Regions from separate parts of the Halobacillus seohaensis genome, predicted to be linked through region 3. Evidence: predicted binding sites of a transcription regulator. Region 3 holds the regulator's gene; each other region holds the start of a gene.

Evidence for each region. Region 3 encodes Rex, which represses fermentation and respiration genes when NADH is low (regulators of the CRP and FNR family bind a similar motif). Its sites were predicted from a motif close to TTGTGAAATATTTCACAA; they were not measured.
Region 1: a site for Rex is predicted at 1,767-1,784, ahead of cydD (thiol reductant ABC exporter subunit CydD). Genes of this name have one in related genera too.
Region 2: a site for Rex is predicted at 1,729-1,746, ahead of ACFQIC_RS05790 (cytochrome ubiquinol oxidase subunit I). Genes of this name have one in related genera too.

What each region holds. Positions count from the first base shown of each region.
Region 1 covers NZ_JBHSZV010000034.1:95,911-99,442, reverse strand. Annotated here, with positions in the region: gene ACFQIC_RS13925 (hypothetical protein) at 130-507, shown strand; gene ACFQIC_RS13920 (Gfo/Idh/MocA family protein) at 516-1,532, shown strand; gene cydD (thiol reductant ABC exporter subunit CydD) at 1,812-3,532, shown strand, end outside.
Region 2 covers NZ_JBHSZV010000013.1:265,670-269,201, forward strand. Annotated here, with positions in the region: gene ACFQIC_RS05785 (cytochrome d ubiquinol oxidase subunit II) at 1-279, opposite strand, end outside; gene ACFQIC_RS05790 (cytochrome ubiquinol oxidase subunit I) at 283-1,638, opposite strand; gene ACFQIC_RS05795 (ABC transporter ATP-binding protein) at 1,924-3,532, opposite strand, start outside.
Region 3 covers NZ_JBHSZV010000040.1:104,540-108,071, forward strand. Annotated here, with positions in the region: gene ACFQIC_RS15645 (MDR family MFS transporter) at 1-1,117, opposite strand, end outside; gene ACFQIC_RS15650 (redox-sensing transcriptional repressor Rex) at 1,202-1,864, opposite strand; gene moaC (cyclic pyranopterin monophosphate synthase MoaC) at 1,882-2,370, opposite strand; gene ACFQIC_RS15660 (ABC-F family ATP-binding cassette domain-containing protein) at 2,531-3,532, shown strand, end outside.

The sequences.
Region 1 (3,532 bases), on a different contig from region 3:
ATATGCTAGCTATCAAGTAATCCTAAGATGTAGTCAAGGGGTGGTGTTATCGATACAGTCAATAAAAGGTATCCTTTTACTACAAACGAAAAGTGGATCAAAAAGGGATGGAGTTCACTCCTAAGTATTTTGCTCAGTTTAGTTTTGTTGGTGTATGAATCTATGCTTAACGAGAAAATAAATCCATTGATTGTTCTAATAGTCTGTGTGTTTTTTATTGTAAGTGTGGGGAAGGCCGTTGAGTATTTTCGTATGACAGAGAAAGATTATTTAAGGGTTGAGGATGAGAGATTTTCATTCTATAGAGGATCCGTGCTGCCTCGTAAAATCATCCCTCTTCATCTTGTGAAGCAGGTGACTCAAGTAAACGATGTCATTTTGCTTAAGTTAGTAAAAGGCAGTGAAAAAGAAATCTATCTAGATTGGTTAGCCGAGAAAGACGTAGATGATTTAAAAAAGGTACTGGCGCAGAGAGTTAACTTTGATAGTAAAAGGACGATTACATAGTAAAGAAGGTGTTTTCATTGATTCGTGTGGCGTTACTTAGTAAGTGGCATGTTCATGCAGTAGATTACGCAAAGCAAGCAATGGAGAATGAAAATATTTCGGTTGAAGTAGTATGGGATGAAATTCACGAGCGTGGAATAGAATGGGGAACGGAGCTTGGCGTACGTTTTGAAGAAGATTTGGAAAAGGTCCTTTCTGATTCTTCTATTGATGGTGTTATTATAACGAATCCTACAAGTGATCATACATCCATTATGGTGGAAGCGGCTAAGCACGGAAAGCACATTTTTACTGAAAAAGTATTGGCCCTGACAGTTGAAGAGTGCGATGAAATCCTTTCAGAGGTCGAGAAAGCAGATGTTGAATTTATGATTTCCCTCCCAAGGTTAGTGGAGGAATATTATTTATATGCCCAAGAGGTAGTGGACAAAGGTTGGTTAGGCCAACTATCGACCATTCGATGTCGTGTGGCTCACAACGGGGCGGTATCAACTGAATTGCATCCAGGTGGATGGCTCCCTCAACATTTTTACGATCGAGAAAAGACGGGGGGTGGGGCTTTAATCGATCTCGGAGCGCACCCGATTTATTTAACGAATCGTTTAGCAGGTCCACCAAAAGCTTTAACAGCTCGAATGCAGTCTGTGTTTAACCCTGATGTTGATGATCAGTCAATTGTTTTTGTGGAATATGATTCAGGTATACTGGGTGTTCTTGAGACAAGTTTTGTATCTGCAGGCAGTCCTTTTCAATTGCAAGTGTACGGAACAGAAGGAACGCTCCTGATTGAACAAAATGAAGTCCGCATCAAGAGTGTCCAATTTAATAGTGAAGATTGGGTGGTTCCTGAAGAATTGCCTGTTCCATTGCCGATGCCAATGGAACAATGGGTGGCTTCAATTGAACATGGACAAGCGCCAACCATTACGAAAGAAGATGCCCTAGAATTGACGTTGGTGAATCAAGCGGCGATTATATCTAATGAAGAAGAACGAAGGGTTGAGCTTAAACAGATAAGGAGATAACCGATGGACGCAATTCTTTAAGGGTTGTGTCTTTTATGTGTGGGAAATAATAATTATATAGGGAACAAACTAACTGTGAACAGGAGCAGTCTATGTTAATAAGGAACAAATAAAGTTCTCTTTCCCAATAAACATTCCCTTGATATCAGTTAAATCGCATAGAACAGCTCTTGATTTGATAGAATGGAGATATCAAATCAATTCTCAAATGACTCTTTATGTACTATAATAACCATGTGAAATATTTCACTAATGAAAATATGTTGGGAGCTATCCATTATGAAGCACCTAAAACAAATCGCCTTCTCACAGCGACCAGTAATAATTTTGCTAGTGATGATCTCCTTGTTAACTGGGGCGGCCATCATCGGACAAGCTTATTATTTCGTCGCGATCGTTGAGGGTGTTTTTCTAAATAATGCTTCTTTTCAAGCTATCACACCGTTAATCATCGGATTATTTGTTGTACTTGCCATTCGGGCAACTCTGACATATTGGTCGGGTCGGACAGGTGTGAAGATGGCAGCCAAAGTGAAGAAGAATTTCAGAAAATCTCTTTTGAGTAAGTACGCGAAAAACCCAGTGCAGGCTTCCATGCAAGGACAGTCAGGAAAAAAAGTGAGTGTACTTATGGATGCTATTGATGACTTGGATAGTTACTTTAGCAGCTATATTCCTCAAATGATTCAAACGGCTATCGTACCTGTGATGATTTTAGTTGCGGTATTTACGCAACACCTTTACTCAGGGTTGATCATGATCATAACCGCGCCATTTATTCCTTTTTTTATGGCTTTAATTGGTGTTATGACGAAAAAGAAATCGGAGGAACAGCTAGATAAGATGGCAGCTTTCTCAGGAAGGTTTCTCGATACATTACAAGGCTTAACGACGCTGAAATTGTTTGGACGTGCTAGAAAACAAAGAGAGCTCATTAAAGAAAGCAGTCTCGGTTTTCGTGACGCTACAATGGGCGTGTTGAAAGTCGCATTCGTTTCTTCTTTGATGCTTGAGTTTATATCGATGCTCAGCATAGGTTTAATTGCGATGGAGATTGCCATTCGTCTTGTTGTATATGAGGGGATCTCGTTCTTCTCTGCCTTTTTTATTTTAATTTTAGCTCCTGAGTTTTATCAGTTGTTAAAAGATGCAGGAAGTGCCTTTCATACAGGTCGTGGGAGTATGGTTGCTGCTAATAAAGTAACAGATGAATTAGAAGAGGACGTGCCAGTTGTGGAGTGGGGATCTGCTCCTCTTGTAACGAAAAATCAGCCACCAGAAGTAGAACTTAAAGCCGTAAGTTTTAGTTATAAAGAAGAAGGTTTTTCTTTACTGAACATTGATACATTTATTCCGGCTTATAGTCAGGTAGCGATTGTTGGACGAACAGGTTCTGGTAAAACGACCCTGCTACATTTAATGGCTGGTTTAGTATCACCTACAGAAGGTCAAGTACGAGTAAACGGAAAAGCCCTATCCGACTATAAAGAAAAGGATTGGTTTGAACAGGTGAGCTATATTTCTCAGCATCCTTACTTGTTCTCTGGGACCATTGCTGAAAATATTGCTGTCGGAGGACCTAAAGGATCTACTCGTGCTCAAGTCGAACAGGCGGCTGAGAAAGCAGGAATTGATTCGTTTATAAAATCGCTTGAGCAAGGATATGATACTTCAATTGGGGAAGCGGGCCGAGGACTTTCAGGTGGAGAAAAACAGCGGGTAGCGATAGCTCGTGCTTTTCTGAAACAGCCATACATTATTCTTTTTGATGAACCGACGACAGGTCTTGACTTGCAAACGGAAAAAATTCTGCAGCAATCGTTACAGGAATTATCACGATCCTCTACTGTCATTACGGTCGCCCATCGTTTGCACACGATTCAAGCGGCGGACCAGATTTTATTATTGGATAACGGGAAACTCATTGGTCGTGGATCCCATGAAGAACTTATTCAAACAGTACCTGAGTATCGAGATATGGTTTCTGTTCAGCAAGGAGG
Region 2 (3,532 bases), on a different contig from region 3:
AATAGCAATACTTCCAGGTATTAATAGGGCCTGACCATAATAATAAGCAGCATCAGGAAAAAAACCTACAATCCCTACGAAGAAAAACACGAAAAATACATTGGTAACTTCCCAAACTGGTGAAAGATACCGAGAGATTAACTGATTTATAATATGATCTTTTTTAGTGATTTTAGCATAATAGGCAAAAAATCCAGCTCCAAAGTCAACTGAAGCAACGATTAAATAACCGTAGAGGAACAACCAGAGCACTGTAATTCCGATATATTCATAACCCATATGTTAGTCCTCCTCCTTCGTTGCTGCTACTTCAGGGTAACGCTCTTCAAATTCAGCCTCTGCTGGATTATTTTTAAACATTTTCCGAAGAACGAGCAAACACCCTGCCCCCAAAACAAAATAAAGACCACAAAAAAGAATAAACATTAGTCCAACATGATCGGACGTTGTAGCTCCTTCTGCAACCGTCATGATTCCTCTTAAAATCCAAGGTTGACGACCCTCTTCCGCAAAAATCCAGCCAAATTCAATGGCAAGCATAGAGAGAGGGCCTAAGGTTGCAATTCCCCATAACAATAACCTGTTTTCCTCATTCCATTTCTTAACCTTCCAGAATAGCAGAAATAACATCGAGATTCCCAAAACATAAAATCCGATCGAAACCATCAAATCAAACATATAATGAATCCATAGTGGCGGTTGTTCATCAGAAGGCACTTCATTCAAACCTTCTACTTCTGCATTAAAGTCACCGTAGGCCAAAAAGCTAAGCCCCTTCGGTATCGTTATCGCATTTTCAACTTCATTATCTTCATTTAGGGATCCAAAAAGAACGAGGTCGGCCCCAGCTTCTGTTTCAAAATGCCATTCTCCAGCGGCTAATTTCTCCGGCTGATGTTCCGCTAAGAATTTAGCAGACAAGTCACCGGCGATCGCTGTCGCTATAGCAAAAATAAAGGTTGCTGTTACCGTCAGTTTCAGAGCCTTTCTATGATACTCCGATCCTTTTTTCACTAAAATAATCACGGCGGCAATCGTTGCCAGGATAGCTGCCGAAGTTAAATAAGACGAAGCAACAACATGGAATACCTTGGTAGGTGTCGCAGGATTAAACATAGCTGCTAACGGACTGATTTCTGTAACCGTGTTTCCATCCATTTCAAATCCTTGGGGTGTGTTCATAAAAGCATTTACCGTTGTAATAAAGAACGCTGACAATGTCGAACCTATTACAATTGGAATGGATAACAACCAATGATACATAGGATTTTTAAATCGATCCCAAGTGTATAAGTAGATTCCTAGAAAAATAGCTTCAAAAAAGAAAGCAAAGACTTCCATAAAGAGAGGCAAACTAATGACATTACCTGCAACTTGCATAAAGCTAGGCCATAAAAGTGATAATTGCAAACCAATTGCGGTACCGGTTACAACACCGACAGCAATCGTAATCGTCATTCCACGTGTCCACCTTCGTGCAAGTAAAGTCAAATGTGAATCTTTCTTTTTAATACCAATAAATTCAGCTATTGAGATCATGATTGGAATTCCAACACCAACTGTAGCAAAAATAACATGAAATGCTAAAGTTAAAGAGGTGAGCAATCGACTCATGGTGACGCTATCTTCAAAAAACATATCTATTCCCCCTGGAACTTCTATAACTAATCCTTCTTCTCGTAGTATAAATTATGAAAGCGATTCATAGTTGGATGGTTGATGACTTTTTTGTGACAAACTTCACAAACAACTTGTATCTATATCTTACAAGACAACTATTCGTTTGTCTAAATTTTAGATTTTTTGTTAGTTAACAATACCCAATACTAATAAGTATTAGACATGTGCGGACAAAAAAGCACAATAATCACACATAAAAATGCCCGCATAACTAGTTCATTATGCGGGCATTCTATGCAAAATCTAAATAGCATCTAACATCTGAAACTGAGCTTTAACTAACTCAAAGTATTCACCCTTTTGATCCATTAATTCATCATGAGAACCATATTCCAAAATCTCGCCTTGTTCGAGAACATAAATCGTATCCGCTTCACGAATCGTTGATAATCTGTGAGCGATAATGATTGCTGTTCGTCCTTTTAATAAGCGACGAAGAGCTTCCTGGATTCTCATTTCCGTTTCAGTATCAATACTTGCTGTTGCTTCATCCAAAATAAGAATACGAGGATTTGCTAGAAGAGCTCTTGCGAACGAAAGCAGCTGTCGTTCGCCCGCTGAAAGGATATTGCCCCTCTCTTCTACTTCCGTTTGATATCCTTCTTTTAATCGCTTGATAAAGTCGTCGGCTCCGACAACTTTAGCCGATTCTATCACTTCTTCATCAGAAGCTGTTGGACGTCCAAATCGAATATTCTCCATGATTGTTCCTGAGAAAATAAATGTATCTTGGAGAACGACACTAATTTGCTGGCGAACACTATCAATGGTAGCATCTTGTAAATCCACGCCATCAATTTTCACCGCTCCCTTAGTCGGATCATAAAAACGACTGATTAAGTTGGCGATCGTTGATTTTCCTGATCCAGTATGACCCACGAGAGCCACGGTTTCTCCCTGTTTCATTTCTAATTGGATATCATGAAGAGCCATCCGTTTCTCATCATAGGCAAATTGGACGTGATCAAATTCGATATGTCCTCTCATATCTGTTAACTCGATCGCATCTTTACGTTCTTCAACATTTGGCTCTTCATCAAGAAACTCAAAAATTCGTTCTGAAGCTGCCATAGCCATGAGCAATTGATTATACATTTGGCCAAGCCTTGAAATAGGCTCCCAGAACATACCGAGGAAAAAGGCAAAAGATACAAAGGTACCGATCTCTATATCCCCTTGCAAAATGAGGAAAGCACCATAGGAAATCAGAATAACTGTACCTACAGCATTGCTCATTTCTACAAAAGGTCGGAACATGGCACTTTTGCGTGTCGCAACATTCCATGCTTCAAAATTATCTGAGTTCACGCCATCGAAATATTCAGCATTTTCGCGTTCTTGTGAGAAGGATTGGGTAATTCTTACACCTTGTAAGCTTTCATTTAAATGAGAATTTAATTTTGACTGTTGAATACGCACTTGCTGCCACGACCTTCTAATATTCTGACGCAATTTAGTTGAAATGTAGAACATCAACGGCATGATAATTAGAATGGCTAACGCAAGTTTCGTGTTTAAAGCAAACAAAATAACAATAATCCCTGTAAGCATCACAACATCCATAAGTAAGTTAATAATCCCATTTGTAAATAGTTCCTGAAGGGAATTGATATCATTCATAATTCGAACGAGAATCGACCCTGCTGAGCGGGAATCGAAAAACTTATGAGAAAGTCTTTGAACGTGGGAAAATAAATGCTGCCGCAAATCATAAATGACATTTTGTCCTAAGATGTTCACATATTTAATTCTTAACGCATTAGAGACATAACTTAATAAATACATGATCGCGATGCCGACAACTAACTGAATTAATAAATTTGTATTATCATTTTCTATGGCTATATCTATA
Region 3 (3,532 bases):
TATTTCCCATACCCATCCCTAACCCACGAATGGTATTTAACACAAGAATGAGCCAATAAGGTGTCGATAACTTCAGCATACCTAGACCAACCGTAGCTGCAGCCATAATAGCTAAACCCGGCGGAACAACATACTTAGGACCTCTTTTATCTAAAATCCTTCCCCCTATCGACATAAAAATACCACTTGCCGCTGCCGCTGGAAGGAACAAAAGACCAGTCATCACCTCATTTAACCCATACACATTTTGAATAAGTAATGGCAGTAGAAAGATACCCGAAAACAAGCCAATTGACGCCGCAGATGTCACCACGATGGAAACCGAATAGGTGGGCACCTTAAACACTGATAAATTAAGGAGCGGGTCTTCCTGTCGATTTTCATAAAGTACAAAGGCGATAATTGCCATAAGGCCTGCTGCAATCAAGGTGATATTCAATGGGTCGGTTAACAACTCCAAGGTTCTTCCCCGTCCGAGAGCAAACAAAACCGAACCGATACCAAGCGTAATGATCATAAAGCCGATGTAATCAAATCGTTTTGTTGGGTCCGTTTCCGTAGGCTCCAAAAATTTCGCCGACAAGAGCAATCCCGTAAGACCAAAGGGGATATTAAAAGCGAATAGCCACGGCCAGTCAAAAAACTGAATCATGAATCCTCCCACAGTTGGACCAATGGCGGGTGCTACCATTGCAGCTACACCATAGACTCCAACAGCTAACCCTCTTTCATTTTGAGGGAATGAATTAAATATTAGCGCCATTGCGATCGGCATCATTAAACCACCAGCCATCCCTTGTATGGCTCGCGAAATAATTACCATCGCTAACGTCTGAGATAGTAAACCAGAGAGTGAACCTACAATGAATAAGCACAATCCCACAAGATAAACTTTCTTTTTACCAAACCGATCACCAAAATAACCAGTTAGCGGCATGGTCATTCCCATTGACACCATAAAAATCGTTAAAATCCAACCAACTGAAACAGCATTTGAATCAAATACGTCAATAAACCTTGGCAGGATCGGATTAAGCATACTGTTATTTAAAATGACGGTAAATGTTCCAAATAGAACAGATAGAACGACTAGCCATTTCTGAGGTATCTTGCTCATTCTCGTCCCTCCACACTTTCCAAACTCAAAGCATCTTATCTATACCCATTTATTAAAATCCTTAAAACGCCAAAAAGGACAACCTTAATGGTCGTCCTCTTCTTCCTCATCGTTATCTAACGGATAATGCTTAAGGAAATAAACAAGCGCCTGAAGTTCCACAGCTAAATCAATATGATGAACACGAACACTTGTCGGAACAGTGATTCGGGCAGGTGTAAAATTAAGCACACCAGAAATTCCTGCTTCGACAAGACGGTCCGCTATCCCTTGGGCAGCTGAGGCGGGTACCGTTAAAATCGCAACCGATATGTTCTCCATATGTTTTTCTAAATCATCAATATGCTTTATCGGCACACCACCTACCTGTTCTCCGATCCTTTTCTCACTTGCATCGAAGGCCACTTCAATTTTCGTATTATTATTTTTCATAAAGTTATAATTTAAAAAGGCGGTACCTAAGTTCCCTACCCCGATAAGAGCTACATTGGTTGTTTCATCGTGATCTAATGTTTTTCTAAAAAAAGACAGCAAATACTCTACATTATAGCCGTATCCTTTTTTTCCGAGCGCTCCAAAGTAAGAGAAATCCCGACGTATTGTTGCAGAGTCGACTTTCACTGCATCACTAAGTTCTTTCGAAGACACTCGCAGTTTTCCCTGGCTATGTAGATTATTAATAAATCGATAGTACAGTGGCAGTCGTTTGGCTGTCGCTTGTGGGATCTTTGAATGTTCTGCTTCCATCTTTTTAAGACCTCCTTTCATCGACCTTCTTCTCTATGATAATCACCCGTTTTACCTCCTGTTTTTTCCTCGAGGTAGGTTGGGCCTATAACAATTCCTTTATCTACTGCTTTACACATGTCGTAAACTGTCAGCGCCGTTGCCGATGCTCCGGTTAACGCTTCCATTTCAACACCCGTGCTTCCTTTTGTTTTCACTGATACACGAATAGTTAAAGCATACCCTTTTCTAAGATCCCAATCAAAAGTTACATCGATCCCATTTAACGGTAGGGGGTGACACATTGGAATCCAGTCCGGCGTTTTCTTCGCTGCCATAATTCCCGCAACCTGTGATACAGCAAGTACATCACCTTTTTCGACTTCACCGCTAGTAATTTTATTATAAATTGTTTCATTGACTTCAACACTTGTTCTTGCAACAGCCGTTCGAACTGTATCGTCCTTCTCTGAGATATCGACCATTCGAGCTCGACCTTGGGGATTAAAATGAGTAAATTCAGACATGTACTTGCTCCTTTACCAATTTTACAGTTAGTTATACAAACATTACTCCTATTTTACCAAAAAATCAATGGAAAGTGTTACATCATTCACAATCTTGAGTACCTCTCCTTGCTACTCTCATCGTATATAAGATACACTTATTTTATTGGGGTGAAACGACATGATTCTCATGCAATTAAATCAATTAACGAAACGCTTTGGCGCAGAGTTAATTTTAGAAAATATTAAATTAGATGTACAAAACAATGATCGGATTGCCATTGTTGGCAGAAACGGTTCCGGAAAAAGTACCTTGCTTAAAATGATGGCAGGTGAAATGGCTCATGACACCGGTGATATTTTTAAACCGAAAGAAGTGACCATGGGCTATTTAGCTCAAAATACAGGTCTCCAATCCAACGATACGATTTGGAATGAAATGGAGAATGTGTTCTCTCATTTGAAAGCCATTGAAAAGGAATTACGTTCAATGGAAGCAAATATGGCCAGCCCTGACCTTTTAGAAGATTATGAAGCTTATCAGAAACTGTTGAAATCATATGATGATAAACAAGATTACTTCAAATTGTCGGGTGGCTATCAGTATGAAGCCGAGATTAAGGCTGTCTTAAATGGGTTGAATTTTCATAACTTCGACTGGAGTACACCTATTTCTTCATTAAGTGGTGGTCAGAAAACTCGTTTAGCTCTCGGAAAGCTGCTATTAACGAAGCCAGACGTACTTATTCTCGATGAGCCGACCAACCACTTAGACATTGATACCCTATCCTGGCTTGAAGGTTACCTATCAGGTTATCAAGGAGCAGTTGTTATCGTATCGCACGACCGTTACTTTTTAGACAAAATTGTTAACACAGTATACGAAATTGCTCATCAGGGATCCAAAAAATATACTGGTAATTATAGTGATTATTTAAAGCAAAAAGAAATTGATTATGAACTTGAACTTAAACATTATGAAAAGCAACAGAGCGAAATTAAACAAATGGAAGAGTTCGTTCAGAAAAACATCGTCAGAGCAACTACGAGTAAACGTGCTCAAAGCCGTCGTAAACAGCTAGAAAAAATGGACAAGCTTGATAAACCCAAAACGGAACAGCAATCTGCTAAATTTAGTTTTCAAATCGAAAAGAAAAGTGGCAACGATGTACTAAAACTTAGA